DNA from 3 places in the Streptomyces sp. NPDC057280 genome. Region 2 is predicted to be linked to each of the others. Evidence: riboswitches for the same ligand, from Rfam matches in the RefSeq annotation. Region 2 holds a riboswitch; each other region holds the start of a gene.
The links. A riboswitch is a leader RNA that binds a small molecule or an ion and turns the genes downstream of it on or off. The one in region 2 is predicted to bind cobalamin.
Positions count from the first base shown of each region.

Region 1 (9,703 bases), on a different contig from region 2:
CTCGCCGTCCTCACGGCCCCCGACGGCACCACGAACCACGCCGTCGCCACGGCCCTCGGGGAACTGGGCGACCCACGATCAGTCCAACCCCTGCTCGACGCCCTCCCCCACACCGAAAAAGCGGAGCGTGCCGCAGTGGTGACGGCACTCGGGAAACTCCGCGATCCCAGGGCCCTGGATCCCCTGCTCGGCGTGCTGACCCTGGCCCGGCGCGGCGTGGATCCCGTCATCGCGCAGGCGCTCGGGCTTCTCGGTGACTCCCGGGCGGTGCAGCCCCTGCTCGACGCCCTGCGCGATGACAGTGGCACAACCTCCCCTGCGGTCGTGAGAGCGCTGGGCCGTCTGGCCGACCCCAGGGCCGTCGACCCCCTGCTGAGCGCGCTCAGGGTCGCTGCCGACGCAACACCCCCGAAGGTCAGCCTGCTGGCGCACCTGGTCGAGGCACTCGCCGGGATCGGCCACCCACGTGCGCTGCAGCCACTGTCGGAACTTAAGGCGGACGCCTCCCCTCAGCTCCGTTTCCGAGTGCTTACGGCACGGATGGAGCTGGGTGACACAGGGGCCCGCGAAACGCTGCACGAGCCCATGTCCCACGACGTTGCGATGACACGGCGCGAGGCGCTCTGGGCCCTCGCGTCCCTGGAGAGCGACCATGTCGACCGGATGCTGCTGTCCAGGGACTGCGACGGTGTCGCCCCCGGCATCGACCCTCAGCAGAAGATCACGGAGTCAGCCCTCCCGGCGTACGCCAACGCCGTGCGGCTCCCGCTCCGACAAGTCCGTTCCCGATACGAGGAGTTGGCGAAGCGCTACCCCCTCACGCTCGCCTGGCTCCCACCCTCGACCTGACGACACCAGACCCTCACCGCGCCGCCTGAGCCTCCAGCACCGCCATCGCCGCATTGTGCCCCGGCACCCCACTCACCCCACCCCCACGCACCGCACCCGCCCCGCACAGCAGCACATTGGGTTGCCGCGTCTCGACGCCCCAACGCCCGGTCTCCTCCTGGGCGTACGGCCAGGCAAGGTCGCGATGGAAGATGTTGCCCCCAGGCAGCCGCAGATCACGCTCCAGGTCCAACGGCGTCTTGGCCTCGATGCAGGGACGGCCCTCCGCGTCGGTTGCGAGGCAGTCCGCGATCGGCTCGGCGAGGTGGGTGTCGAGTTGGGCGACGGTCGCCTTCAACAGCTCCTCGCGTACACCGGAGTTGTCGGCGTCGAAGAGCCGCGCCGGCGTGTGCAGCCCGAACAGCGTCAGGGTCTGGTATCCCTGCTCCACCAGCTCCGGCGCCAGGATCGACGGGTCCGTGAGCGAGTGGCAGTAGATCTCCGAGGGCGGCGCGGACGGCAGCCGGCCCGCGGCGGCCTCCGCGTGGGCGGTGGCCAGCTGCTCGTAGCCCTCGGCGATGTGGAAGGTCCCCGAGAACGCCTCGCGCGGGTCGACGGAGGTGTCCCGCAGCCTCGGCAGCCGCTTGAGCAGCATGTTCACCTTGAGCTGGGCGCCCTCCGCGGGGGCCGGGGGCGCGTCGCCGGTCAGTTCGGCCAGCGCCTGCGGGGAGGCGTTCACCAGGACGTGCCGCGCCGCGACGACGCTCTCGTCGCCGTCCGTCCGGTACGTCACCTCCGCCGTACGGCCATCCGTGGCGATGTGTACCGCCTCGTGGCCGGTGGCGAGGACCGCGCCCGCGTCCCCTGCCGCCGCGGCCAGCGCGTCCGTCAGCGCGCCCATGCCGCCCACGGGGACGTCCCAGGCGCCGGTGCCGCCGCCGATCACGTGGTAGAGGAAGCAGCGGTTCTGCTTGAGGGAGGGGTCGTGGGCGTCGGCGAAGGTGCCGATGAGGGCGTCGGTGAGGACGACTCCCCGGACCAGGTCGTCGGCGAAACGGTCCTCGACCGCGACGCCGATCGGCTCCTCGAAGAGGGTCCGCCAGGCTTCCTCGTCGTCCACCCGGCGGCGCAGCTCCTCACGGGTGGGCAGCGGTTCGGTGAGGGTCGGGAAGATCCGTTCGGCGACGCGGCCGGTCATGCCGTAGAAGCGCTGCCAGGCCTGGTACTCCTGCTCGCCGCCGGTGAGCCGGGCGAAGGCCTCTCGGGTGCGCCGCTCGCCGCCGCCGACCAGGAGGCCGGTCGGCTGTCCGTCCCGCTCCACGGGGGTGTACGAGGAGATCGTGCGCGTGCGGACGCGGAAGTCCAGGCCCAGATCCCGGACGATCTTCTTCGGCAGCAGGCTGACCAGGTAGGAGTAGCGCGACAGCCGGGCGTCGACGCCGGCGAAGGGCCGGGTGGAGATCGCGGCGCCGCCGGTGTGGTCGAGCCGCTCCAGGACCAGGACGGACCGTCCGGCCCGGGCGAGGTAGGCGGCGGCGACGAGGCCGTTGTGTCCGCCGCCGACGATGACGACGTCGTACGTGTGTCCAGGGAGTGCAGGCATGCCCCTTCGTAACACGCGATGATCTAGGTCGGCCAGAGGAGCGACGCATCGTGCGCCGGGGTGCAGACTCGGCGCATGGAGCACACGCGGCAGCACATGTACGACCTGATCGACCATCTGGTGCGGGCCGGGAACGCGGTCCGGTACCACCCGTCGTCCGCCGTCGACCCGTTCTGGCACCAGCAGGGCGGCCCGCAGTGCTTCCTCGAACATCCGATCGACTTCGCGGTGGCCCGGGCGGCGCCGGGTCAGCCGGAGGATCTCCTGTTCAAGGAGGACGAGGACGAGATCTACTGTCTTCGGTGCTGGACCGTGATCAGCGGCTCGAACTTTCCGCGTCCGGAGTACCCGGGCCGCGCGCGCTGAGGCGGCGCCGTCGGTTCAGCCGCCGCCCGCCACGTGCTGCTGCCGCAGCACCGCCACCCTCCGGTACAGCTCGACCGCCTCCGCGCCGCGCCCGAGCTGCTCCAGGCAGTGTGCCTCGTCGTTGCGACTCGCGAGGGTGTCGGGGTGGCCGGCGCCCAGGACGCGCTCGCGGGCGGTGGCGACGCGGCGGTACTCGGTGAGGGCGTCGGCCCAGCGGCCCAGCCAGCCGAGGCCGACGGCGACCTCGCGGCGGCTGACCAGGGTGTCGGGGTGCTCGGGGCCGAGGACGCGTTCGCGAATGGCGCACACGTCGCGGGACTCGGCGAGGGCCTCCTCCCAGCGGCCGAGGCGGCCGAGGTTGACGCCGAGGCCGTGGCGGGCACGCAGGGTCTCGGGGTGGGCGGGGCCGTTGACGCGGGTGCGGTCCTCGATGAGGTCGCGGTAGAGCTGGAGGGCCTCGGCGCTGCGGCCGAGGCGGCCGAGGCTGATGCCGACCTCGTAGCGGGCGGCGAGGGTGTCGGGGTGCTCGGGGCCGAGGGCCTGGGCGCGGGCCTCGGCGACCTCGTGGTAGGTCTGCAGCGCTTCGGGCCAGCGGCCCAACTGGCCGAGGGCGTAGGCGACTTCGTAGCGGGTGACCAGGGTGTCGGGGTGGGTCGGGCCGAGGACGCGTTCGCGGGCGGCGGCCACGTCGCGGGCCATGCGGTAGGAGTCCTCGAGGCGGCCGAGGCGGCTGAGGTTGAAGGCGAGGTTGTGGCGGCAGCGCAGGGTGTCGGGGTGGTCGGCGCCCATGGTGCGCTCGCGGGCGGACAGTACGGACGAGTAGACCTGGTGGGCGTCGAAGTGGCGGCCCAACTGGCCCAGTACGTAGGCCATTTCCTGGCGGGCGGCGAGGGTGTCGGGGTGGTCGGGGCCGAGGGCGAGGCTGCGGGCGCGGGCGACGTGTTTGTACTCGCGCAGGGCGTCGGCGGCGCGGCCGGTGCGGGAGAGGGTGAAGGCGACCTCGTAGCGGCTGGCGAGGGTGTCCGGGTGGTCGGGCCCGAGGAGGTGCTCGCGTTCGGCGGCGACCGCGCGGTGCACCTCGCCCGCCTCCGCCCAGCGCCCGAGGCGGCCCAGGCTGAGCCCTGCGTTGTGCCGTCCGGCCAGGGCGGTGATCGCCTCCTGGGACGGCGCGGGCGGCTCGTCGGGGACGGGTTCGGGGGGCCTGGCGACGATCGTGCGCGGGATCCACTCGCCGGTCAGGGCCGCGCCCTCCGCGGGCGGCGCGGGGCCGACGCCGGGCCCGATCGCCTTGTGGCCGGTGGTCATCCCCCGGGTCCAGGAGGGCAGGCGCGTCTCGCGGGACGGCGGTTCGAGGGCCGGGCGGAGCGTCGGCTGCGGGGTCACCACGGTGGGCACGTACGTCGGGGTGGTGCGGCCCAGGCTGATGCGGCGCCCCAACTCGCGCGCGTCGTGCGGACGTTGTTCGGGCAGCTTGGCCAGCAGGTCCAGGATGATCTTCTCGAAGTAGGCGGGGACCTCGGCGCGGTGGCTGCGCGGCGGGCGGGGCGCGGTGTCGCGGTGGCCGACGAGGATCGCCCAGGCGTCGCCGAGGTCGAAGGGCGGCACCCCGGTGGTGATCTCGTACAGTACGCACCCCAGCGAGTACAGGTCGCTGCGCTGGTCGACCTCGGAGCCGCCGATCTGCTCCGGCGACATGTAGTGAGGGGTGCCCATCGCGATGCCGGTGCCGGTGAGCCGGGAGGTGAAGCCGATGTCATGGCCGAGCCGGGCGATGCCGAAGTCGCAGATCTTCACGGTGCCGTCGGTCAGCCGCATGATGTTCGCGGGCTTCAGGTCCCGGTGCACGATGCCCTGCTGGTGGGTGTAGGCGAGTGCGGCCGCCACCTGGTCGGCGATGTCGACGACGTCCGCGACGGGCAGCGGATGCTGTTTGTTGTCCTCCAGGAGCTGGCTGAGGTTGCGGCCCTCCAGCAGCTCCATGACGAGGTAGAGGATGCCGTCGTCCTCGCCGAAGTCATGGACGACGGTGACCCCGCGGTGCTGGAGGGCGGCGGCGACGCGGGCCTCCCGCCGGAACCGCTCGCGCAGGACGCGGGTGAAGGTCTGGTCGTGGGAAGGGCCGAGCGGCTTGAGGCACTTCACGGCGACATGGCGGCCCAGCGACTCGTCGCGGGCCCGCCACACCTCGCCCATGCCGCCGCGCCCGATCAGGTCGAGCAACCGGTAGCGGCCCTGGATCAGTTTGCTGTCCCCCATCTGCTGCGATCGCCCCCGTCGAAGTCGCGCCGCTCCACCCCTGGTCCGTCCAGTATGGCGAGCTATCTCCCGACTTTGTACGGTGCCGGGCGGGAGCCGGGGCCGAGCCGTGACATGGCGCGGAGGATGTGTTTGGGCGGCAGTTGCCAGCGCAGACGTGCGGGAACACAGCGCAACAGGGTGCCCGTGACACGCAACTGGCGGGTGACGGTGGCCGGTCGCGGGGCCGGTCTGCCGTACAACTCGTGGGCGTACGGCGGCAGGGCGGCGTACGCCAGGTGTGCCACGCGCCGCCACAGCACCGCGCGCGCCGGGACGAGCAGGGGGTGCGTCGGCGGACGGAGCAGGAAGTCGTCCACGGCGCGCGCCTCGGGTCCGGCGGCGAGGTCGGGCCGCACCTTCTCGAAGTAGGCGGCCATCTCGGCCTGGTTCGCCGGTACGGCGTCGGGGTCGAGGCCCACCAGGCGGGCACTGACCCGGTGTTCGGCGATGTAGCGGTCGGCGAGTTCGTCGGTGAGGCGGAATCCGGAGCGCCGGGCGACGTGCAGGTAGGAGTCGATCTCCGCACAGTGCACCCACAGCAGCAGCTCGGGTTCGTCGACGCCGTACGTCTCGCCGGTGTCGGGGTCGGTCGCGGACAGCATGCGGTGGATCTTCCGCACCCGGGCGCCGGCCCGTTCGGCGGCCTCCGTGGTGCCGTACGTCGTGGTCCCGACGAAGTTCGCGGTGCGCAGCAGCCGGCCCCAGGCGTCCTGCCGGAAGTCGGAGTTCTGCATGACCCCGCGCACGGCACGCGGATGAAGCGCCTGGAGATACAACGCACGGACACCGGCGACCCACATCATCGGGTCGCCGTGCATCTGCCAGGTGACCGAGTTCGGCGTGAACAGCCCCGGATCTGCCATACCCGCAGGCTAACGCCGCACCCTCGGCATCCCCAGACCGATCCACGAGATGATCTCCCGCTGGATCTCGTTGTTGCCGCCGCCGAAGGTGAAGATGACCGCGGAGCGGTAGCCGCGCTCCAGTTCGCCGTGGAGGACCGTGCCCGCGGAGCCTTCCTTCAGGGCGCCCGCCGCGGCGACCACTTCCATGAGCCAGGCGTAGGCCTCGCGGCGGGCCTCGGAGCCGTAGACCTTGACGGCGGAGGCGTCCTGGGGGGTGAGCGTGCCGTTCTGGACGGCGTTGACCATCTGCCAGTTGAGCAGCTTCATCGCGTCGAGCTTCACATGGGTCTGGGCGAGACGGCGGCGCACCCAGGGCAGGTCGACGACGCGGCGGCCGTCGGCGAGCTTGGTCTCCATGGCCCAGCGCTGGACGTCGTGCAGGGCGCGGATCGCCATGGTGCCGTGGGCGGCGAGGGTGACGCGCTCGTGGTTGAGCTGGTTGGTGATCAGCCGCCAGCCCTGGTTCTCCTCGCCGACCCGGCGCGAGACGGGGACGCGGATGTCCTCGTAGTAGCTGGCGGTGGTGTCATGGCCGGCGAGGGTGTTGATGACGGTGCAGGAGTAGCCGGGCTCGGTGGTCGGGACCAGGAGCATGGTGATGCCCTTGTGCGGCGGCGCGGCCGGGTCGGTGCGGGTCGCGAGCCACACCCAGTCCGCCGTGTCGCCGTTGGTGGTCCAGATCTTCTGGCCGTTGACGACGTACTCGTCTCCGTCTCGCACCGCGCGCGTCTTCAAGGACGCCAGGTCCGTACCGGCGTCGGGCTCGCTGTAGCCGATCGCGAAGTCGATCTCGCCGGAGAGGATCTTCGGGAGGAAGTAGGCCTTCTGCTCGTCGGTGCCGTACCGCATGATCGTCGGGCCGACCGTGTTCAGGGCCATCAGCGGCAGCGGGACGCCGGCCTGGGCGGCCTCGTCGAAGAAGATGAACTGTTCCATCGCGGTGAGTCCGCGGCCGCCGTACTCCTTGGGCCAGCCCACGCCCAGCCAGCGGTCGGCGCCCAGCTTCCGGATGATCTCGCGGTAGAAGCGCTTCTGCTCACGCCGGTCGCCGTGCCGGGCGTTCGCGTCGTCCGGCACCAACGCGGCGAAGTACGCGCGCAGTTCGGTGCGCAGCCGCTGCTGCTCGGGTGTGTATGCGAGATGCACGGCGCCTCCAGGCTCCCCGGGACCGGTCCTGACGGCGCACACGGTAGAACGTGTTCCAGAAATAGGGAATGGCAAGGCCGCACCGAGGCATACGAAAGGGCCCCCGCGATGCGAGGGCCCGTTCGGTGGTGAACTGCTCAGTGGGCGACGGGAGCCGGCCGGGTGTCCGCGCCCGCCGACCGCTCGGCCGGCTTCGGTGCGAGCTGCCGCTCCGCCAGCAGCCCGAAGACCAGCCCGAAGGCGGTCCACAGGGTCACCTGCACGGCGAGCGCGGCGAGCCGGTACTGCCACAACAGGGCGGCCGGGAAGTGCTCCGGCACCTCGTTGAACGACGGCAGGAACGCGTACGCCAGCCCGACGACGAGGACGAAGAACGCGCCCGCGGCGAGGGTGGCGTTCCAGTTGCCCAGCCGGGGTGCGAGCCGCTTGCCCAGGATGACCGTGCCCACCGTCAGCAGCACGCTGAGGACGATCATCAGGAAGAACAGCGCGGTCCGCTGGTCGAGCGTGTCGGGGTCACCGACGGCCGGCGGGTTGGCGGGGTACTTGAGGAACGGCACGACGTACACCGCGACCAGCCCGGCGACCGCCAGGAGCAGCGCGCTCGCGCGCGGCCCGAAGCGGCCGATCCGGCCGAGCGCGAAGCAGTACGCCAGCGCCGCGATGCCCCCGAAGGCGACCCCGTAGACGAGGACGCCGGTGGACAGGCCCGCGGTGGACTGGAGCGTACGGCTGAACAGTTCCTCGCCGCCGTGCTCGTGCGCGTGGGCCTCCTCGAAGGCGATGGCCTGGTCGACGCGCGGCTCCCCGAGGAAGTACGCGACGACGAGCGCGGCCAGTCCCGCGACGAGGCCCGCGAGCATGCCGCGGACCAGGAGGTTTCTGACAGTTGCGGAGTTCATGCGCGGATACGCTTCCTCGCCGCTGTCAGTGGCACGGGAAGCCGAGCAGGTGGCGGGCGTCATGCACCCACTCGTGGACCCCCTCGCCGGACAGCAGGGAGGTGGCGCCCTGTTCGGCGCCGACGAAGTAGAGCAGGACCAGCATCAGGACGCCGAAGAAGACCGCCCAGGGGGCGATGGCGCCGATCGGCAGCTTGGCGGGTACGGCGGTGGAACTGGTTGTCGGCTGAGCGACGGTCTGCGCCATGGCAGGACCTCCTGGGGGAACTCGCGTCCCGTCTCGGTGGTGCACAGGACGACGGGGCGGGTCTGACTCACCCGGCCCGCACCCTTTGAGGCGCGTGCCCGGCATACAGTGGCGCGACCGTGCCGGAATCCCACCGGCTTCCACCGAACCGTCGTCGATATCGACGAGAAGGTACCGCGTGGGAGGGATGGGGCCAAGAGCGCATGGTCCGGCCACAAGCGCCCCTGGAGCGCTGTGCGCATGTCAAATAGGCGGTACAGAAAGGGTGTTGAGCGGGGGAATGGGCGGATGACGAGCCGAGTGATGTTGATCTCACCCGCGATCAGCGAGGCCCTGCGGGAGGCCCGCTTCGATGACGGCTGGCCGTTGGACGCCTCCGGCCTGCGCGGCGCGAAGGCCGCCGCGGGCACGCTCCCGACGGCACACCGGGTCTGTTCCTCCCCCACCGTGCGCTGCCGTGAGACGGCCGGCGCGCTCGGTCTCGACGCCCTGGACGCACCGGAGTTGGCCGCCCTCGACACAGGGCGCTGGCGCGGGTCGACGCTGGCCGAGGTGGGTGCCGCGGAGCCGGAGGCGCTGACGCGCTGGCTGTCCGACCCCGAAGCGACGCCGCACGGCGGGGAGTCGGTGGCCGCGCTGTGCGCACGGGTCGGGGCATGGCTGGACGCACTGGCCGCGGAGACGGGGTGGACGATCGCCGTGGCCGAACCCGAGATCGTCCGCGCGGCGCTCGTCCACGCGCTGGGGGTGCCGGGGCCGGCCTTCTGGCGCACGGACGTACCACCGCTCACCGCCGTCGAACTCAGCGGGCGAGCGGGGCGCTGGAACGTCCGGATGGGGCGGCCCCTCTGAAGCTCCTTCTGAAGTCCTTCTGAGCCGCTTCAGAAGCCCTTCTGAGGCCCTTCAGAAGCCCCTCGGAAACTCCTCTGAAGCTTCTTCTGAGGCACTCCGAGGGAAACGCCCGCCTCAGTTCAGCGTGGCCATGAAGTCCGTGCATGCCTGGGCGCACTCCCGGCAGGCCTTCGCCGCGTCCTCCGCTCCCGGCTCGCCGTCGAAGGCGTGGGCGGATTCCAGGCAGACCGTCCGGCACCACTCCAGCTGGACGCGGATACCGCCCTCGTCCAGCCGGTTCTGCTCGGACAGCACCCGGCACGTGGCGTCGCACACCTCCGCGCACATGATGCCCTTGCGTCGTACGAGTTCCTGTTGCTCGGTCCCGTCCGGATCCACGAGGCTGGCACGCACCGCGCATGCCCGGGCGCACTCGGTGCACGCCTGCGCACACGCGAAGCGGTCCTCCAGGAACCGGATGAGCTCCTGTTGGGGTGTCATCGCTGTCACACCGCGCGGGTAGCCGCCGCATTTCGCGTCAAACCCCTGTGCCGCAGGTTTCCGCCGGTCACGGCCG
Region 1 covers NZ_JBHUYR010000004.1:632,382-642,084, reverse strand. Annotated here, with positions in the region: gene ACFUO4_RS26770 (HEAT repeat domain-containing protein) at 1-849, shown strand, start outside; gene ACFUO4_RS26765 (phytoene desaturase family protein) at 863-2,431, opposite strand; gene ACFUO4_RS26760 (hypothetical protein) at 2,507-2,797, shown strand; gene ACFUO4_RS26755 (tetratricopeptide repeat protein) at 2,813-5,053, opposite strand; gene ACFUO4_RS26750 (oxygenase MpaB family protein) at 5,116-5,958, opposite strand; gene ACFUO4_RS26745 (acyl-CoA dehydrogenase family protein) at 5,968-7,146, opposite strand; gene ACFUO4_RS26740 (CbtA family protein) at 7,284-8,048, opposite strand; gene ACFUO4_RS26735 (CbtB-domain containing protein) at 8,074-8,295, opposite strand; cobalamin riboswitch at 8,333-8,489, opposite strand; gene ACFUO4_RS26730 (histidine phosphatase family protein) at 8,584-9,147, shown strand; gene ACFUO4_RS26725 (ferredoxin) at 9,262-9,627, opposite strand.
Region 1: linked by a shared signal. The riboswitch ahead of ACFUO4_RS26735 (CbtB-domain containing protein) and the one ahead of ACFUO4_RS14530 (prenyltransferase/squalene oxidase repeat-containing protein) in region 2 are both predicted to bind cobalamin.

Region 2 (9,703 bases):
ACAGCCGGTCCTCCAGGCCTGCGTCCAGGACCGGGTACGGCTGGGAGCCGATGACCTCGACGCGGTGGCCGAGGCGGGCCAGTTCGCGGGAGAGGTGGCGGACGTAGACGCCCTGGCCGCCGCAGAACGGGTTTCCCTTATAGGTGAGGAGTGCGATGTTGAGCGGTCGCTCGCCGTCCGCGGCCGGGTCCTCCTGGGACCCCGCCTGACTGGCCTCAGCGGTCACTCCGGGCCCCCTTCTTCCTGCTGTTTCCCGCGAGATTACGCCGGGACGCTAATCTAGAACAAGTTTCAGACTTGATCGTCCAAGAGGCTCTGAATCTACCGGCAGGTAGGGGCGGTGTGAGCAGTGGATCAGGTGATTCGCGCCACGGCCGAAGCCCCTGTCATGCTGTGCGATCATTCGCCCTCACCGATTGTCACGGAACGGGACCCGACCCATGCCTGCGCAAGCCAAGCCACCGGCCAAACCGGTCAAGCCGGTCAAGGTCGAAGCCGGTACGGTGCGGACCGACTCGCCGCCGCTCACCGAGCGGCAGGCGGCCCGCCGACGCCGCATCCTGCACGCGAGCGCCCAGCTGGCGAGCCGGGGCGGCTTCGACGCCGTGCAGATGCGGGAGGTCGCGGAGTCCTCCCAGGTGGCGCTCGGCACGCTGTACCGCTATTTCCCCTCCAAGGTGCATCTGCTGGTCGCGACCATGCAGGACCAACTGGAGCACATGCACGGCACGTTGCGGAAGAAGCCCCCGCAGGGCGAGACGGCGGCCGAGCGGGTCGCGGAGACCCTGATGCGCGCCTTCCGCGCCCTCCAGCGTGAGCCGCACCTGGCCGACGCGATGGTCCGCGCCCTCACCTTCGCCGACCGCAGCGTCTCCCCCGAGGTCGACCAGGTCTCCCGGCAGACCACGGTGATCATCCTGGACGCGATGGGCCTCGCGGACCCGACCCCGGACCAGCTCTCCGCGGTCCGGGTGATCGAGCACACCTGGCACTCGGCGCTGATCACCTGGCTTTCGGGGCGCGCCTCCATCGCCCAGGTCAAGATCGACATCGAGACGGTGTGCCGACTGATCGACCTCACGGCGCCCGAGGGGCCGTAGAAAACCTACGAGACGGGTTCCCTTCGCCGGCATGGTCCGGATCAGGTGCTGGGGGTCGCCTTCCGGCCTGACCGCTGCCTTCCGGCCTCTCAGCCCGACCGTCGACGTCGGCACCGGCGGATGCTCTGCTTCCGCGTCGCGCCAGAGTCGGCTACTCCGCTCGGACTCCCTCACTCGTCCCGTAGGCCACTTCCAGAATAGAACGCCAGAGCGGGGATGAAACCCCCCGATCTGGATATTCTGGATGTTTTTTCGCGGCCCCACCCCGCCTATCCGACCGGTTCCAGCCCGCTCCAGCTCCGCCCGATCGCCACCTCCGCCGCCCACCGCTCCAGCAACCGGCGCGCCTCCTCCGGCGGGGCCGCGAGCGAGACCTGCTGGGCGCCCGCCTCGACGCCGCGCTCCTGCTCGTGGGTGCCCTCGCTGCAGCAGGCGCACAGCATCCGGACGCTGCTCGCGGGCTCGGCGCCGTAGCCGTGCTCGGTGAACAGTCCGACCAGCGCCTCCAGGTCGGCACGCTCGCCCGCGGCGACCGTCACTTCCAGGGTGGGCAGCTCGGACTCCTGGAAGAGCAGCAGCTCGTCGAAGACGGGGAAGGCCGTGCCGTCGACGATCCGCTCGCCGTTGGGTGCGCCGTCGTGGACGACGATCTCGCCGTAGCGCCGACCGCCAGTGACGGGCACGCTCACCACCCGGCCGCGGGTCGGACACACCCGTTCGACCCATACGACCTCCCGCTCGCCGCCCGTGTCGAGCCGCACGCACGCGTGCCCGCCCAGCACCTCGATCTCGCCCTCCCCGTCCGGGAGTTCGATGCCGAAGCCCGCCCAGGCGTCCCGCGCCGTCGCCCAGTCACGCTGGATCGTCGCCGCGATGCCGAGGTTCCAGTACGCCGGGTCACCCTCCCCGCGCGGCGCGCGGGCGGCGGCCTCGCGCCCCAGCTCGTACGCCTTCTGCCAGTTGCGCAGGAACTTGTGGGCGAGCGCGGCGTCGTACCACCACACCGCGCTCGGCTCCACGTCCGGGAAGTGGGCGAGAACCCGCTCGAAGAGCTCGGCCGCGCCCAGCCACTCTTCGGCATCCCATGCCTCGTACGCCTGCTCGATCAGCTGCTTGGCCTCGGACTTCTCCACACCCACCCCTACGGTCCCTGATGACGACCGCAGGAGCCTAAGTGTTCACTCCTCCGGCGGGAACACCGGCTCCCCGCTCCCCAGGAGTGTGATCATGATCGCCTCGACCGGGCAGTTCTCGGCGGCCTCCAGGACCTTCTCGTTGGCGTCGGTCTCCGGTTCGACGGGGTGGGACTGCATGCCGGAGTCGAGCCGGAAGGCGCCCTGGGCGCGGTGGACGCACTGCGCCGAGCCGATGCAGATCGAACGGTCGACCTCTACCTGCCAGCGGTCCCCCATGGCCGCGCTCACGCCTCCCAGCCGGCCGGCAGATGGATCATCTTGTGTTCGAGGAACTCGCCGTAGCCCTCCGGCCCGAACTCCCGCCCCAGGCCTGAGTTCTTGTAGCCGCCGAACGGGCCGAGCATGTCCAGGCTGAAGGTGTTGACGTTGTACGTGCCCGTCCGCACCCCGCGCGCGAACTCGATGCCGTGGGCCACGTCCGCCGTCCACACGCTGCCGCTGAGTCCGTAGTCGGAGTCGTTCGCGATCTTCGCGGCCTCGGCCTCGTCGCCGTACGGGAGAAGGCAGATGACCGGGCCGAAGATCTCCTCGCGGGCGATCCGCATGGTGTTGTCGACGTCGCCGAAGAGGGTGGGCTCCACGTACCAGCCCTTGTCCAGGCCGGGCGGGCGGCCGCCGCCGGTGAGGATCTTCGCGCCCTCCTCCTGGCCGATCCGTATGTAGTCGAGGTTCCGGCGCTGCTGGCGCTGTGCCACCAGCGGGCCCACCTGGGTCGCCGGGTCCAGCGGGTCGCCGACCACGAGCGCGCTCGCCGCCGCCGCGAAAGCGTCCGCGAACTCGTCGTAGCGGGAGCGCGGGAGGAGGATGCGGGTCTGGGCGACGCACGCCTGCCCGTTGTTCATCCAGGCGGCGGGGACGACACCGGCGACCGTGGACTCGACTTCCGCGTCCGGCAGCACGACCGCCGCCGATTTACCGCCCAGTTCGAGGGTGACCCGGGTGAGATTCCGCGACGCGACCTCCATCACGCGCTTGCCCGCGGCCACCGACCCGGTGAAGGAGACCTTGTCCACACCGGGGTGCCCGACCAGGTACTCACTCACCTCACGGTCGGCGGGAAGGATCGACAGCACACCCTCCGGCAGCCCGGCCTCGCGCGTGATCTCGGCGAGCAGATACGCGTCCAGCGGCGACTCCGGCGACGGCTTGAGGATCACCGTGCAGCCGGTGAGCAGCGCGGGCGCGAGCTTGGCGGCGGCGACGAACTGCGGGACGTTCCACGGCACCACGGCCGCGACGACACCGACCGGCTCCCGACGGACGAGGATCTTGCCGAGCACGCCGTCGCGCTGCTCCTCGTACGTGAAGTTCCGCGCGACGGTGATCGCCGCGTCCCACACCATCATCGCGCCGAGCGCCTGCGCGAGCACGCTCCAGGAGTACGGCGACCCGTTCTCGGAGGAGATCACGCGGGCGATCTCCTCGTGCCGGGTGAGGATGCCGTCCTTGATGCGGGTGACGACCTCGATGCGCTCGTCGAGGCTCATCCGCGGCCAGGGCCCCTCGTCGAAGGCGCGCCGGGCGGCGGCGACGGCGGCGTCCACGTCCGCCTGCGCGGCGTGCGGGACGCGTCCGATGACCTCCTCGGTGTGCGGGGAGATCACCTCGATGACGTCCTTGCCATGGGGGTCGGTCAACTCCCCGCCGATGAACAGCTGTCCGTGTTCCACGAGCTCGGTCATGGCCGACTGCCTCCCCGGGAGCTGACTCTGACGGTTCATCAGATACTCAGTTACCGGAACTGATACCAGTTCTACTCCCATGAGTCCACAGCCCCGCACACGCGACTGATGGATGACTTGGGCTCCCATCGAAACCCGTTCTAGTTATAGTTGCCTCGGCCCGCGAGGACGCCGGGACGCGGAGACGGGGGAACCCATGGCACAGGTCAGCCCACAGGTCACCGACCACGGCGGCGGCGTCCGCTCCATCCGGGTGCCGATCCCGGACAACCCGCTCGGCTACACGCTCGTGTACGTCGTCGACACCGACGGCGGCCCGGTGCTGGTCGACACCGGCTGGGACGACCCGGCGTCCTGGGACACCCTCACCGCGGGGCTGGCCGCCTGCGGCACCTCGCCCGCCGGGATCCACGGAGTGGTGATCACCCATCACCACCCGGACCACCACGGCCTGTCGGGCCAGGTGCGGGACGCGTCCGGCGCCTGGATCGCGATGCACGCGGCGGACGCGGCGATCGTCCGCCGCACCGGCGAGACCCGCCCCGAGCGCTGGTTCGCCTATATGACAGCCAAGTTGGAGGCGGCAGGCGCCCCCGAGGACCACCTGGCACCCCTCCGCGCCGCCCGCCCCCGCCGCCTCCCCGGCTTCTCCCCCGCCGTACCGGACCGCGAGATCGTCCCCGGCGACCTCCTGCCCCTCCCCGGCCGCCGGCTGCGCGCGATCTGGACGCCGGGCCACACCCCCGGCCATGTCTGCCTCCACCTGGAGGAACAGCACCCCGCGCAACTCCCCGGCCACGGCCGCCTGTTCTCCGGCGACCACCTGCTCCCCGAGATCACCCCGCACATCGGCCTGTACGAGGACCCCGACGACGCCACCGTCACCGACCCCCTCGGCGACTACCTCGACTCCCTGGAACGCGTCGGCCGCCTCGCCCCCGCGGAGATCCTCCCGGCCCACCAGTACGTCTTCACCGACGCGCCCGCCCGGGTACGGGAGTTGCTGACCCACCACGAGGAGCGCCTCGACGGACTGCGCATGCTGCTCGTCGAGCCGCTCACGCCCTGGCAGGTCGCCGAACGCATGGAGTGGAACCGTCCCTGGTCCGAAATCCCCTACGGATCACGGAACATCGCCGTCTCGGAGGCGGAGGCGCACCTGCGGCGGCTGGTGAAGCTGGGGCGCGCGGAGGCGGTGGCGGGGAGTGAGCCGGTGACGTACGTGGCGGTCTGACCCGTGGCCGGTGTGACACCTGGCCGGTGTGATCCCATGGCGGCATGGATCCTCTGGAGAGGCTGCTGGCCGAGCGCGCCTGCGAGCGTCTGATCATCGACTTCGTCCACCGCCTCGACCTCGGCGAACCGGGCTCCGTCGCCGAGCTGTTCACCGAGGACGGCGTCTGGGAGTGGCCGCCTCCGGGCGGTGACGGGCGGCGCGCCGAGGGCCGGGAGGCGCTGCGGACGTATTTCGGCTCCCGCCCGGCGGACCGCCTCTCCCGCCGCGTGATGTCGAACATCCTCGTCACGGTGACGTCCCCGGACACGGCGACGGCGACCTCGTACTTCACGACGTACCGCGTCGATGGCCACGAGGGCGACGGCCAGGGCCCGGTCCCGCCGGGGCCGCCGGTGCAGGTGGGTCAGTACGAGGACGAGTTCCGCAGGTCGGCGGAGGGTACGTGGCTGCTGGCGGCGCGACGGCTGAGGCTGCCGTTCGGGGGGCCGACGCCGGTGGTCAGGGCAGGAACGTCCTGATCAAGTCCGCGGCGGCACCGAGCAGTTCGGTCTCGCTCCGGCTCATCGTCGGATTGACCGCCCGTCGCCTGAGGGCCTCCGCCAGCCCCTCCTCCGTGAGCTCGGACGGGTCGGCGAGCAGCGCGGCCAGCATCGCGCGGGCGGGCTCGGCGATCGCCTCCTCGCCGACGGCGACCTGGGCGAGGATGACCACGGACATGCCCCAGTCGAGGCCGGGGTCGCCTTCCTCGGCGTTGGCCCAGTCGATGACGTAGGGCCCGTCGTCGGTGAGCATCACGTTGTCGGGGTGGAGGTCGAGGTGGACGATCCGTCCCGGAACGGCGTGCAGTTGCCGCAGCAACCGGGCCAGCACCGCCCCCGCCTCCCGGGCGTCGATCCGGCCGGCGGCGAAGGCGGCCAGCATGGTCGGCCCGTGCAGCCGCCGCATCACGAGGTCGCTGCGCGAGGAGGCGTCCAGTCGGACCTCGGGTACGGGGTAGCCGTGCCGGCGCAGATGTTCCATGACGGCCGCTTCCGCGAGGGCGTCCGCATACCCCTCCCGGTCCCGCCGCAGTACCCAGTCCTCGTCGACCTCGTACACGTCGGACGCCCGCCCCGAGCCGATGAGTCTCCCCGTGATCTCCATGCGGCCGAACTTATCCCCCGCCCCGGAGCCCCTCACAGGAGCCCCTCAGCCGGTTGTTTACGGCCGGGTAGAGTGGCCGCGTCGTCATCACACCCGTACGGGGGGAAGCCGGTGCAATTCCGGCGCTGACCCGCAACCGTGAGCCGTCCCGTCCGGGCGGCGAGCCGGATCGCCCCGCGCGGAGCAGTTGACCGGCTCACGCGCACCGGCATCCGGCCGGTGCACGGCACCGTCGAGGTCTACGGGGCCGAGCCGCCCGGGGGTTTCCCGTGCGCCCGGCTCCCTTGCAGGGAGAGGCATCCGCCGATCATGAACGTCCGCCGCAGCGCCGCGGTCCTGGCCGCCACCGCCGTGATCGGCACGGCCACACCGGCCGTGGCCGCCGATCCGTCCACCTCGCCTTCGCCGTCGCCCTCGGTGGTGATACCGGACGGGTTGTACGGGACGGGTGATCCGACGTACGACGGGGTGTGGCGGCAGTCGCTGGCGCTGATGGCGCAGAACGAGGTGAGCGTCGACCCCGCCGACACGGCGGTGGCCTGGCTGGCGGGACAGCAGTGTGCGAGCGGCGCCTTCCCCGCCTTCCGCGCGGACACCAACAAGCCGTGCGACGCCAAGGTCATGGTCGACACGAACATGACGGCGGTCGCGGTCCAGGCGCTCACCACACTCACCGAGAGCTATGACACCCAGGTCAAGAAGGCCGTCACCTGGTTGAAGTCCGTGCAGAACAAGGACGGCGGCTGGGGCTACTCCGCGGGCTCGGCCACCGACGCGAACTCCACCTCCCTCGTGGTCGGCGCCCTCGCGCAGGCCGGCGTGACGGTCCCCAACCTGCGCAAGGAGGGCAAGTCCCCGCTCGACGCGCTGTGGCAGCTCAGCCTCCCGTGCGACAGCAAGGACGCGGGCGCCTTCGCCTACCAGCCGGACAAGAAGGGCAAGTTGACGGCCAACGCGGACGCGACCGTCGCGGCGGTGCTCGGAGGCTACGGCGAGGTGCTGGCGGCCGGGCCCCAGGAGGACGCCGACACCTCCGTGGGTTGCCGGGGGAAGCAGGACGACGGCCTGGCCGACGTGGCCGCCGACAACGGCGCCGCCTGGCTCGCCAAGACCCTCAAGAAGGACGGCTACCTCAAGTCGGCGCTGCCCGGCTCCGAGGACCAGCCCGACTACGGCAACACGGCCGACGCGGTCGTCGCCCTCGCCTCGGCGGGCTACAACGACCAGGCCGCCGCGTCCCTGCGCTGGCTGGAGGCCAACGCCGTGAAGTGGGCCGAGCAGAGCGGCCCGGCGGCCTACGCCCAGCTGATCTTCGCCACCAAGGCCGGCCGGGGTGACGTCCACAGCTTCGGCGGCAAGGACCTGGTCACCCTTCTGAACGCGACCGGCCCGACCCCGAGGGCCATCAATGCGGAGCCCCCCACGGCCTCCGCCGAGGACGTCAAGGCGTCCGATCAGAACGACGACGACGGCGCCCTCACCGTCGCCTGGACCGTCGGCGGCGGTCTCCTTCTCGGCTCCCTCATCGGCTTCGGCCTGATGCTCCGCGGCCGGAAGCGCCAGCAGTGATGCGCCGCGTCACCCCCCTCCTCCTGACGGCCCTCTGTCTCCTCCCCCTCTCCACCCAGGCCGCCCACGCCACCGGCTACCGCTACTGGTCCTTCTGGGACCGAACCGGCACGACCTGGACCTACGCCACCCAGGGCCCCGCCACCGCGGTCCCCTCCGACGGCGACGTCCAGGGCTTCCGCTTCGCGGTGAGCGAGGACTCGTCGGACGCGACGAAGCCACGTGGCACGGCGTCGTTCCCGAAGATCTGCGCAGACACTCCCACCGAGGACGGCAAGAAGCGCGTCGCCCTGGTCATCGACTTCGGCACGCCGACGGACGCCCCGTCGGGCGAAACCCCACCGGCACTGCGCACGAAGTGCGCGGTCGTACCGGAGGACGCCACCACGGCAGAGGCCCTGGCCTCGGTGGCCAAGCCGCTGCGCTACGACCCGAACGCCTTGCTGTGCGCGATCGCCGGGTATCCGGAGCAGGGGTGCGGCGAGCAGGTGGCGACGGGCGAGAAGGGGAAGAAGGAGGCGTCCGCGAAGAAGGAGACCAAGAACGACTCCGGCCCCTCGGTGGGCCTACTGGCAGGCGCGGCAGCGGTGGCGGCGCTGGGCGCTGCGGCGGCACGGCAAGCTCGACGGCGTAGAAGTGCCCAGCGCTAGCTGCGGGCAGTCGTGCCGCAGGGCGGCACCCGGCCCAAAGACAGGCGGCACCCCGCCAGCGCGGGCAAGCGAAACGCCCCCCACCGCAACCCCCACCCGCCGCACCCGCCAAGCCCCCCTCCACCCCGCCGCCTGGTGGCTCTGGTCCCTCTCCCTCGGCATCGCAGCCACCCGCACCACCAACCCCCTCCTCCTCACCCTCCTCATAGCCACGTCCGCCTACGTAGTAGCCGCCCGCCGCCCGAACACCCCCTGGGCCCGCTCCTACTCCGCCTTCGTCAAGCTCGCCCTCGCCGTCCTCCTCATCCGCCTCACCTTCGCCGTCACCCTCGGCTCCCCCCTCCCCGGCACGCACGTGATCATCACCCTCCCCGAAGTCCCCCTCCCGGACTGGGCCCAGGGCATCCGCCTCGGCGGCAAAGTGACCGCGGAGACCCTCACCTTCGCCTTCTACGACGGCCTGAAACTCGCCACCCTCCTCATCTGCGTAGGCGCCGCGAACGCCCTCGCCAGCCCCACCCGCCTGCTCAAGTCCCTGCCCGGCGCCCTGTACGAGATGGGCGTGGCCGTGGTCGTCGCCCTCACCTTCGCCCCGCACCTCATCGCCGACGTCCAGCGTCTGCGCGCCGCCCGCCGGCTCCGCGGCCGCCCCGACTCCGGCCTCCGCGGCCTCCTCCAGGTGGGCCTGCCCGTCCTCGAAGGCGCCCTCGAACGCTCCGTCGCCCTCGCCGCCGCGATGGACGCCCGCGGCTACGGCCGTACCGCCGACGTCCCGCCCCGCGTCCGCCGTACGACGAACACCCTCACCCTCGGCGGCCTGCTCGGCGTCTGCGCGGGAACGTACGGCCTGCTCACCGCCGAAGGCGGCACGTACGGCGTTCCCGTCCTCCTCGCCGGCGTGACCGCGGCCCTCGCCGGACTCCGCCTGGGCGGCCGCCGCACCCCCCGTACCCGCTACCGCCCCGACCCCTGGGGCGCCCGCGCCTGGCTGGTGACCGCCTCCGGCGCGGCGGTGGCCGCGGCGCTCGCCTGGGCCTCCGTCCACGACCCCGCGGCCCTCCACCCCGGCGTCATCCCCCTGACCACCCCCACCCTCCCCCTCTACCCCGCGGCCGCGATCCTCCTC
Region 2 covers NZ_JBHUYR010000002.1:885,918-895,620, reverse strand. Annotated here, with positions in the region: gene ACFUO4_RS14570 (glycosyltransferase family 4 protein) at 1-226, opposite strand, end outside; gene ACFUO4_RS14565 (TetR family transcriptional regulator) at 441-1,100, shown strand; gene ACFUO4_RS14560 (tetratricopeptide repeat protein) at 1,370-2,233, opposite strand; gene ACFUO4_RS14555 (ferredoxin) at 2,279-2,512, opposite strand; gene ACFUO4_RS14550 (aldehyde dehydrogenase) at 2,521-3,978, opposite strand; gene ACFUO4_RS14545 (MBL fold metallo-hydrolase) at 4,175-5,212, shown strand; gene ACFUO4_RS14540 (nuclear transport factor 2 family protein) at 5,257-5,733, shown strand; gene ACFUO4_RS14535 (phosphotransferase) at 5,714-6,358, opposite strand; cobalamin riboswitch at 6,420-6,555, shown strand; gene ACFUO4_RS14530 (prenyltransferase/squalene oxidase repeat-containing protein) at 6,668-7,927, shown strand; gene ACFUO4_RS14525 (SCO2322 family protein) at 7,927-8,577, shown strand; gene ACFUO4_RS14520 (energy-coupling factor transporter transmembrane component T) at 8,564-9,703, shown strand, end outside.

Region 3 (9,703 bases), 750 kb from region 2:
CGGGCCGGGCCCTCGACCAGCTCCGTCAGCTCGACCGGCACCTTCACCGGAGCACCCGGCTCGGCGAGCAACTCCTTCTCCACCAGCCCGAAATGGGCCGCGAAACAAGCCCGGAGCCCTGGCAGCGCGTTCGCCTGCCCGCCCCACACCTGCGAGGCGCGCAGCACGGCGAGCACGAGGTTGACCCGCGCCTCACCGACCGGACCGCCGCCGAGGATGTGCAGCCCGTCGCGGATCTGCACGTCCTTGATCTCGCACAGATAGCCGTCGATGTGCATGACGAACTCGTCGAAGTCGTCGTCGTCCGGCTGGTCCTCGACATGCAGGTCGTGGTGGAGCTCGGCCGCCTTGACCAGCGTCCAGATCTGCGCCCGCACGGCCGGCGCCTTCGTCGGGTCCAGGTCCGAGACGAGCGCGTACTCGTCGAGGAGCTGCTCCAGCTTGGCGAGGTCCCCGTAGGTGTCGGCACGCGCCATCGGCGGTACGAGGTGGTCGACGACGGTGGCGTGCCCGCGCCGCTTGGCCTGGGTGCCCTCGCCGGGGTCGTTGACGATGAAGGGATAGATGAGCGGGAGGTCGCCGAGCACGGCGTCCGGGGCGCAACCGCCGCTCAGGCCGAGGCCCTTGCCCGGCAGCCACTCCATCGTGCCGTGCTTGCCCATGTGGACGATCGCGTCGGCGCCGAAGGAGTTCTCCAGCCACCGGTACGCGGCCATGTAGTGGTGCGAGGGCGGCATGTCGGGGTCGTGGTAGATCGCGATCGGGTTCTCCCCGAAGCCGCGCGGCGGCTGGATCATCACGACGACGTTCCCGAACTGGAGCGAGGCGAGCACGATGTCGTCCCCGTCGACGTAGAGGCTGCCCGGTGGCTCGCCCCACGCCTCCAGCATGCCGTCCCGCAACTCCGGGTCCAGCTTGTCGAACCACGCCCGGTAGTCGGCCAGGGGCACCCGCGCGGGCGCGGCGGCCAGCTGCTCCTCGGTGAGCCACTCGACGTCGTGCCCACCGGCGTTGATGAGCCGGTGGATCAACTCGTCGCCGTTGTCAGGGTGTCCTTCGACGACGTACCCCGCGTCCCGGAGCGCGTCCAGCACCCGCACCGCCGAGGCGGGCGTGTCGAGGCCGACCGCGTTGCCGACCCGCGAGTGCTTGGTCGGGTAGGCGGTGAAGACGAGCGCGAGCTTCTTCTCGGCGTTCGGCTTGTGCCGCAACTGTGCGTGCCGTACGGCGATCCCGGCGACGCGCCCGGCCCGCTCGGGGTCGGCGACGTACACGGGGACGTCGTCCGGTCCCTGTTCCTTGAAGGAGAACGGGACGGTGATGATCCGCCCGTCGAACTCGGGGATCGCGACCTGCATCGCCGCGTCCATGGGGGAGAGGGCGGCGTCGGACTCGTCCCAGGCCGCCTTGGACGAGGTGAGGCAAAGTCCTTGCAGCACCGGCACGTCGAGCTCGGCGAGCGCGCCGATGTCCCAGGCCTCCTCGTCACCGCCCGCCGACGCCTGCGAGGCGTGCGTGCCGCCGGCGGCGAGGACGGTGGCGACGAGGGCGTCGGTCTTCGCGAGGATCTCGTACAGCCCGGCGTCGGCGCCGCGCAGCGAACCGCAGTACACGGCGAGGGCGTTGGCCCCGCGCGCCTCGATCGCGTCGCAGAGCGTGTCCACGAAGCCGGTGTTGCCGCTCAGCTCATGGGCCCGGTAGAAGAGCACCCCGACGGTCGGCCGGCCCTCGACGAGGGCACGGTCGCCATGGACGCCGTACTCCGGCATCTTCTGCGGCTCCAGGAACCCCTCACCGGTCAGCAGCACGGTGTCGGACAGGAACCGGGCCAGCTCGGTGAGGTTGGCGGGTCCGCCCTCGACGAGGTACTTCAGCGCCTCCGCGACCACACCGGCCGGCACCGACGACTCGGCCATCAACTCGGCGTCCGGCACGGCCTCGCCGCCAAGGAGCACGGTCGGGATCCCGGCGGCCTTGAGAGCCGCCAGCCCGTCCTCCCAGGCCCGCTTGCCACCGAGCAGCCGTACGACGGCGATGTCGGAGCCCTGGATGAGCCCCGGCAGCTCGGCGGCCATGTCCACGCGGGTCGGGTTGCCGATCCGGTAGTCCGCACCCGAGGCGGCCCGGGCCGCCAACAGGTCCGTGTCGGCGGTCGACAACAACAACACAGTGCTCATGCGGGCGCTCCCGGTGGAATGAAAGGCAGTCCTTGCGGCGCGCCCGACTCGATGAGCCGCCAGAGCGCGTCGGTGTCCGCGTGCTGTTCGATGAGGTCGCCGAGCCGGTCGAGCTGCTCCTCGCGCAGCGCGGCGAACGAGGTGTCGGGCGCCGGCACGAACCGGCGGCCCGTGGCGGCGGCCACCTCGCGGAGGAAGGCCCGCCGGAAGCCGTCCGACTCCAGCGAGCCGTGCCAGTGGGTGCCCCAGGTCTGGCCGACCCGGCAGCCGTCGAGGAAGGGGGTCCCTCCGTGGATGTCGGCGACCCCGTGATGGATCTCGTACCCCGTGACCCGTTCCCCGAGTGCCTCCCCCTCCGGCCGGGTGAGGGTCTTCTCGGGGGCGAACCGAACCCTTACGGGCAGCACCCCGAGGCCCTCGACCTGCCCCCGTCGGCTCTCGACCTCGTCCTCGATGTGCTCGCCGAGGACCTGGAAGCCACCGCAGATGCCGAGGACGGGACGCCCTTCGGCGACCCTGCGCTGGAGGGCGTCCGCGAGCCCTCGCTCCTGCAGCCACTCCAGCGCACGCACGGTCCCCCGGGTCCCCGGGATGACGACGAGGTCGGCGTCGGCCAGCTCCTCGGGCCGGTCCACGAACCGCACCACGACACCGGGTTCGGCGGCGAGGGCGTCGACGTCGGTGAAGTTGGACATGAGCGGAATCGCGCACACGGCGACCCGCAGCACGTCCTCCCCGACGGGCGGGGCGGTGTTCGACTCCCGGACGGTCCCTCTGAGGGAGACCCGCAGACCGTCTTCCTCATCGATGCCGAGGCCGTGCCGGAAGGGCAGGACGCCGTAGGTGTGCCGCCCGGTGAGCCCGTGGAGCATGTCGAGGCCGGGTTCGAGAAGGGAGACGTCCCCCCGGAACTTGTTGACGAGGAACCCGGCGACCAGCTTCTGATCCTCTTCGGACAGCAGCGCGACGGTCCCGAAGAAGGAGGCGAAGACGCCACCACGGTCGATGTCCCCGACGACGAGCACCGGAAGCCCGGCGTTGCGGGCGATGCCCATGTTGACGATGTCGGTCCGCCGCAGATTGATCTCGGCGGGACTCCCGGCCCCTTCACAGATCACCGCGTCATACGTGCCCCGCAGTTCGGCGAGACAGTCGAGCACGGTACCGAGCAGCTTCTGCTGCCGCCCGCCGTGATACCCGCGCGCGCTCATCTCACCGACGGGCTTGCCCATCAGCACGACCTGGCTGCTCTGCTCCCCACCGGGCTTGAGCAGCACGGGATTCATCAGCGCGGTCGGCTCGACCCGACAGGCCTGGGCCTGCATGGCCTGCGCCCGCCCGATCTCCGCGCCCTCCCGCGTCACGAACGAATTGAGGGACATGTTCTGCGCCTTGAACGGCGCGACCTTGACCCCCTGCCGCACCAGCCACCGGCAGATCCCGGCGGTGACGACACTCTTGCCGGCGTCGGAGGTGGTCCCGGCGACGAGCAGCCCGCCCCCGCTCATGAGGCACGCCCTTTCCGCAGAGCCCGCGCGGCGACCGAGACGCCGAGCGCGAGCAGCCCGACGCGCCGGGACAGCCGTACGGCGCGCTCGATGTCCTGTGTGTCCACGGCCCGCCCGGCCCGGTTGAGGACGGGCCGGTGCTCGACCCGCCCGCCGTACGACAGGGTCCCCCCGAGCCGCACCCCGAGCGCCCCCGCGAACGAGGCCTCGACGGGCCCGGCGTTGGGACTCGGGTGCTTGCCGGCATCCGCCCGCCAGGCGCGCAGCGCACCCCGCGGATCACCACCGCTCACCGTCGTGAGTACGGCGGTGAGCCGTGCCCCCGGCCATCCGGCGAGGTCGTCGAGCCGGGCGGAGGCCCAGCCGTACCGCCGGTACCGCTCGGACTTGTGCCCGACCATGGCGTCGAGGGTGTTGACGGCCCGGAACCCGAGCAGCCCCGGCACGCCGGCGAGCGCCCCCCACACCAGCGCACCGACCACGGCATCGGAGGTGTTCTCGGCGACGGACTCGACGACGGCCCGGGCGATCCCGTCGGCGTCGAGGGCCTGCGGATCGCGCCCGCACAGATGCGGCAGCCGGGCGCGAGCGCCCTCGACATCACCCGCCTCCAGGGCCCGCCCGACACCCCGCGCCTCCCGCGCGAGCGAGGTCCCCCCGACGACGGCCCAGGTGGCGGCGCCGGTCAGTACGACGGAAGCGGTACGGGAAGGACGTACGACTCTCTCGGCCACGGCACCCAGCGCCACGGCACCCCCGGCACACACGGCGGTGTGCAGCACGCCCCATCCCCGGTGGTCCCGCCACAGCACCCGCTCCACGGCACCGGCGGCCCGCCCGAACGCGGCGACCGGATGCCCCCGGCGCGGATCACCGAGCAGCAGATCCCCGACGAGCCCGGCGGCGGCGCCGTACGCGAAGACGCGATCGGCACGCATCGGCTCAGCCGGCCGTGGGGTCGGGCAGCGACCTCGTGGCTGTCCGGGTGCTGTACCTCAAACGGCAGGCGAGCATGGCGACATGTCCTCACTCAGGGTGTCCACGCCCTGGTTCGACGAGACCGGCGGTGGGAGTTCCTGGCTCCCGGGGCTACCTACCCCGGTGACAGTGGCGGGACCGCGCCGGATTCACACCGGACTTCCTCCCTGGCCGCCGTACTTGGCCCCGGCAGTCCACCACGGGCCCGGAAGAGCCGTCAACTCGCTGTTGACCTGCGAAGGGAGAGTGTGCTGAGGCCCACAGAGCGGGATGGCGGCGGCCATGACGCGTCCACGCCGTCCCGAAGGGGAAAGAGACCTGAGAGAGTCGCACAGGGAACCGGCGGGCAGTACGAACGAACAGGGCAGAACCGGCTGTTTCGGGTCGGTGACCACGAGCTACCTTCGCGGCCCCAGGGCGGAGCGATACGCTGCTGCGAGAGACGGGTCGCGTCGAGGTGCTGACACTCGGTAGGGGGAGGTCGGCGTGATCGACGGGCATCCGTCCGAGCGGCAGGCACAGCTGCATGAGCAGGCGCAGCTGCGATGGCACAAGAGCAGCTACTCCACCGTTCCCAGCGAGGACTGCCTGGAGCTGGCGGTGGACGAGGAAACCGTACGAGTCCGTGATTCGAAGTGGCGCCAGGGGCCCGGGCTGACCTTCGGTCGTAATGCCTGGGGGACCTTCCTGGGGCGGCTTGTGTCCCCGGAGCGGGACGGCCGGTGACGGTCCGTCCTGCGTGACGGGAGGGGTGGGCAGATGCGCGGCGGGCGGACGAGGGATGTCTCGTCACCACGGATCCGGCGGACCACGAGCGGCACGACGAGACTTGAGATCGCCGTGGCGGTCGTGGTCTGCGTGGGATCCGGAGTGCTCGCGGTGGCAGGCGGGGCCGCGATCGCGCTGCTGGTTCCGGGGCGCGATGCGCGAGCGGTCGTCTGGGCGGGCGTGACGTTGGTGCTGGCCGCGGCGGCCGGACTGTGGTGGGGCGGGGCGCCGTTCACCGTCCGGCCTCGGAATCCGGCGCGCCGCCCTCGGGGGCGGGGGAGCGGGCCGGAGCGGCCCGCTGACCGGGAAGCCTCGGCGGATCTGACGAAGCAGCGGCGTCGCTGACCTCCCGGCCGCGGTCCCGGTCCTCGGATGCCTCGGAGCCGTCCATGAGCAGACGGGCTATCAGGAGGAAGACACCGACCACCACGCATGCGGCCAGCACGAGGAGCAGGAGCAGGGTCCAGACGCCCAGGGACGTGACAGGCTGGCCCTGAACGGCCTTGGTGACCGGAACACCGGCGATCAGGAACAGCAGCCCGGTCCCCGAGCCCAGCAGCCAGGCCGCGGTGCGCTGCCTGATCTGCTGGTCCGCGGTCGCGCGCTCCCTCCGCATCTCCTGCTCCGCTCGCTGTTTCTCGATGCGCCCGAGGTTGTCCGTCCAGTCCGGGTCGCGCATCGCTGCGGATCGCAGTGCGACATCGTCGGTGGGCGGCTCGCCCTCCTCCGGCTCAGCGGCCGGGCCTGGCTCTACGGCTGTTTGAGGGACGTGCGTGGACACAAGCCGGCGCCACCCCTCGTGTAACCTGTCGAAGACCCACATAGGCCCTCCTTGACGCCGCCCGGTGCCGTACCCGCCCGGGTTCAGCTGGTACGCATGCCTGTGCTGATCTCGTCGATCAGTTCGATGACCTGGTCGCCCTCGTACGCGGCGCCGCTGATTTCCGCGAAGCTCTCCTGGTAGCGCGCGATGAGTTCGATGTCGTCACGGCTCGTCACGCTTCCGGTACTTCCCTCGATGTAGAGCAGATCGTCGTCGTCCTTGAAGGTGAGCAGTACGAAGGGGGCTGTCGAGCCGAAGAAGGAACCCGCCGTGAAGGGGAGGAGTTGCAGGTTCACCCGGGGGTGCTGGGCGAGTGTCTTGACGTGCTCCAATTGGCGGCGCATGACCGAAGGGCCGCCGACGTGCCGGCGGAAGACCGACTCGTCGACGACGAAATGGGCGCGCGGCCCCTCCTCGTCGTCGAAGACGCGCTCCTGGCGGGCGGTCCTGAGTTCGACGGCCCGGCGGGCCTGTGCCTCGCCGGTGCGGCCCTTGAGCAGTGCCTCGGCATAGTCCTCGTTCTGCAGAAGAGCGGGAAAGACGACGGGGTTGAACGCCTGGATCGTGATTGCAGAGCTCTCGTACCCCAGGTACTGAGCGAACTGCGAGCTGATCATGTCCCGGTACTCCGCCCACCAGGACTGTCCCTTGGAGCCGCGAGCCGCCTCTTCCAGATCGGCGATCAGTACTTCATCCACGACCTCGTACTGCTGGAGGAGTGCGCGCAGGTCGGTGACTGAGACGCTGACCGTCCCCGCCTCGATCCGGATGATTTTGGAAAGTGACCACTCCAGGGCCTGAGCGGCTTCGAGCTGAGTCATCCCGGTTGCTTCACGGGCTCGGCGTAGCTCGATGCGGAGCCTGCGCCTGTTGAGGCTCGGATCGACTTCCCTGGCCATGATGTTCCCTCTTCCGTACTGCTCGATGCGTGAGTGAGTTCGGAAGCCATCGAAGCGACAGCGGGCGAACAGACGCCAGTTCTTTGGGCGCTATTCGTATGAGCGTATGTCAGTTGAGCAGTACTCAGTATGACACATGTCTTTTCGGTACCTTCCGATGTGACGCAGACCCTAGCAACGGTGGCCGATCGGTGGGCGTCAACACAGAACCGCGCCCCCGGACGGTGAGGTCCGGGGGCGCGGTAAAGGTGTCGGTCGGTCAGGCCACGATCAGATAGATCCCGTACCCCACCGCCGCCGCACACGCGGCGAAGCAGGCGTACGCGCCGGTCACGGCGAAGGCGGCCGTGCCGCCCTGGGCCGATGCCCGCTCCTGGCGGGAGAGGCCCATGATGCCGAGGGTGAAGAGGGCCACGAGGGCCACGGTGACGACGAGGCTGACGCCGAAGACGGAGCCCAGTGCTTGCCAGTCGATCTTCATGGTGCTTGCTTTCCTTCGTCGCTGGGGCTCAGACCGCGGCGGCCGGCGGTGCGGCCGGTTCCGCGGTGGCCGCTGCCGGGGCGGGGATCGTGGCGGTCAGGTCGTCCACCACCGTGCCCGCCGGGGGCGGGGTCACGGCCGCGATCGCCGTGGTGACCACGCCGGCCGGCTCGTCGGTGTCGTTGACGTTCGACGCGTCCACGACCTCGCGGCGCGAGATCTTCCAGATGGCCGCGCTGGAGGCGATCAGGAAGACCGCGACCACCGCCGTGCCCCAGTCGCCGAGGTCGCACACGGACTCGGCCAGCGCACCCACCAGGGCGGCCGCCGGGAGCGTGAGACCCCACGCCACGAACATCCGCGTCGCCGTCGACCAGCGGACCACGCCGCCCTTGCGGCCGAGGCCCGCGCCCATCACCGAACCGGAGACGGAGTGCGTGGTGGAGAGGGAGAAGCCGAGGTGCGAGGAGGCCAGGATGACCGTCGCCGCGCTGGTCTGGGCCGCGAAGCCCTGCTGCGGCTGGAGGTCGGTCAGGCCCTTGCCCATCGTGCGGATGATGCGCCAGCCGCCCAGGTAGGTGCCGAGCGCGATGGCCAGGCCCGCCGAGAGGATGACCCAGGTGGGCGGGTCGGAGTCGGGCGCGACGGCGCCGCCGGCAACGAGGGCCAGGGTGATGATGCCCATCGTCTTCTGCGCGTCGTTCGTGCCGTGGGCGAGGGACACCAGGCCGGCCGAGGCGATCTGGCCGGCGCGGAAGCCCTTGGCGGCCGACTTGCCGTCCGCCTTCTTGCCGAGCGTGTAGGAGAACCGCGTGGCCAGCATGGCCGCGATGCCCGCGACCAGCGGGGCCGCGATCGCCGGGATGAGGACCTTGGTGACCAGGACGTCACCGTGGACCGCGCCCGTGCCCGCCGAAGCGATGGTGGCGCCTATCAGACCGCCCATGAGGGCGTGCGAGGAGCTGGAGGGGAGTCCGACCAGCCAGGTCAGCAGGTTCCAGAGGATCGCGCCCACCAGGGCCGCGAAGATCACCTCAGGACGTATGCCGCTCTCGTCGACGAGACCCTTGGAGATCGTGTTGGCGACCTCCACGGAGAGGAAGGCGCCCACAAGGTTGAGCGCGGCGGACATGGCCACCGCGACCTTGGGCTTGAGCGCACCGGTCGAGATGGTCGTGGCCATCGCGTTGGCGGTGTCGTGAAAACCGTTCGTGAAATCGAACGCGAGTGCGGTTACCACCACAATCGCGAGGATCAGCGAGAAGTTTTCCATTTACCCAGGCAATCGTTCGAGCGTCATTGGCTCATTGAAGGTAGGTAACCAGGGTGAACGGAAGATGAACTGAGGCGGGCCGCACGGTGTCTGGAACCGAGGGTTTTCCCTCCGGTGTCGCCGACGCCCGCCGCACGGCCCGTGCGCCGCACGGTCACGCGCCCCGGGCGAACTTCCTCAGCTGTGCCGCCGAGCCGTTGAAGAGATTCTGGTCACCCGGCAGGTTGCCGCTGTTGTCGTACTGCCAGAGCGTCCAGTACGACCATCCGTTCGGCAGCGATCCGGCGTCCGCCGCGTCGTAACGGGCCACCCACAGTGCGTGATTCGCGGCGAACGCGCGGCTGCCGCCGGTGCAGACGTTCCACCAGTGGGCGGTCGTGTAGATCACCGGGCGCCGGCCGGTGAGCCGCTTGACCTCGTTGCTGAAGGACTTGATCCAGCTGACCATCGCGGCCTTCTTCAGGCCGTAGCACCGGTGCTTGCCGTCGTACGGGTTGTATTCGATGTCGAGCGCCGGCGGCAGCGTCCAGCCGTCCGCGCTCCAGCCGCCGCCGTTGTTCACGAAGTACCGCGCCTGCGCCTTGCCCGACGACTTGTCCGGCAAGGCGAAGTGGTACGCCCCGCGGAGGAGTCCCGCGGCGCGCGATCCGGTGTACTGCTGGTCGAAGTACGGGTTGCGATAGGTCCGGCCCTCGGTCGCCTTGATGTAGACGAACCTGGCGCCCTTGCTCTTCGCGCTCTGCCAGTCGACGTTCTTCTGGTGCGAGGAGACGTCGTGCCCCTTCGGCTTGCCCGC
Region 3 covers NZ_JBHUYR010000002.1:1,635,817-1,645,519, forward strand. Annotated here, with positions in the region: gene cobN (cobaltochelatase subunit CobN) at 1-2,177, opposite strand, end outside; gene ACFUO4_RS17985 (cobyric acid synthase) at 2,174-3,685, opposite strand; gene ACFUO4_RS17990 (cobalamin biosynthesis protein) at 3,682-4,623, opposite strand; cobalamin riboswitch at 4,736-4,877, opposite strand; gene ACFUO4_RS17995 (DUF397 domain-containing protein) at 5,150-5,389, shown strand; gene ACFUO4_RS18000 (hypothetical protein) at 5,664-6,110, opposite strand; gene ACFUO4_RS18005 (helix-turn-helix domain-containing protein) at 6,296-7,153, opposite strand; gene ACFUO4_RS18010 (hypothetical protein) at 7,413-7,634, opposite strand; gene ACFUO4_RS18015 (anion permease) at 7,663-8,907, opposite strand; gene ACFUO4_RS18020 (lysozyme) at 9,062-9,703, opposite strand, start outside.
Region 3: linked by a shared signal. The riboswitch ahead of ACFUO4_RS17990 (cobalamin biosynthesis protein) and the one ahead of ACFUO4_RS14530 (prenyltransferase/squalene oxidase repeat-containing protein) in region 2 are both predicted to bind cobalamin.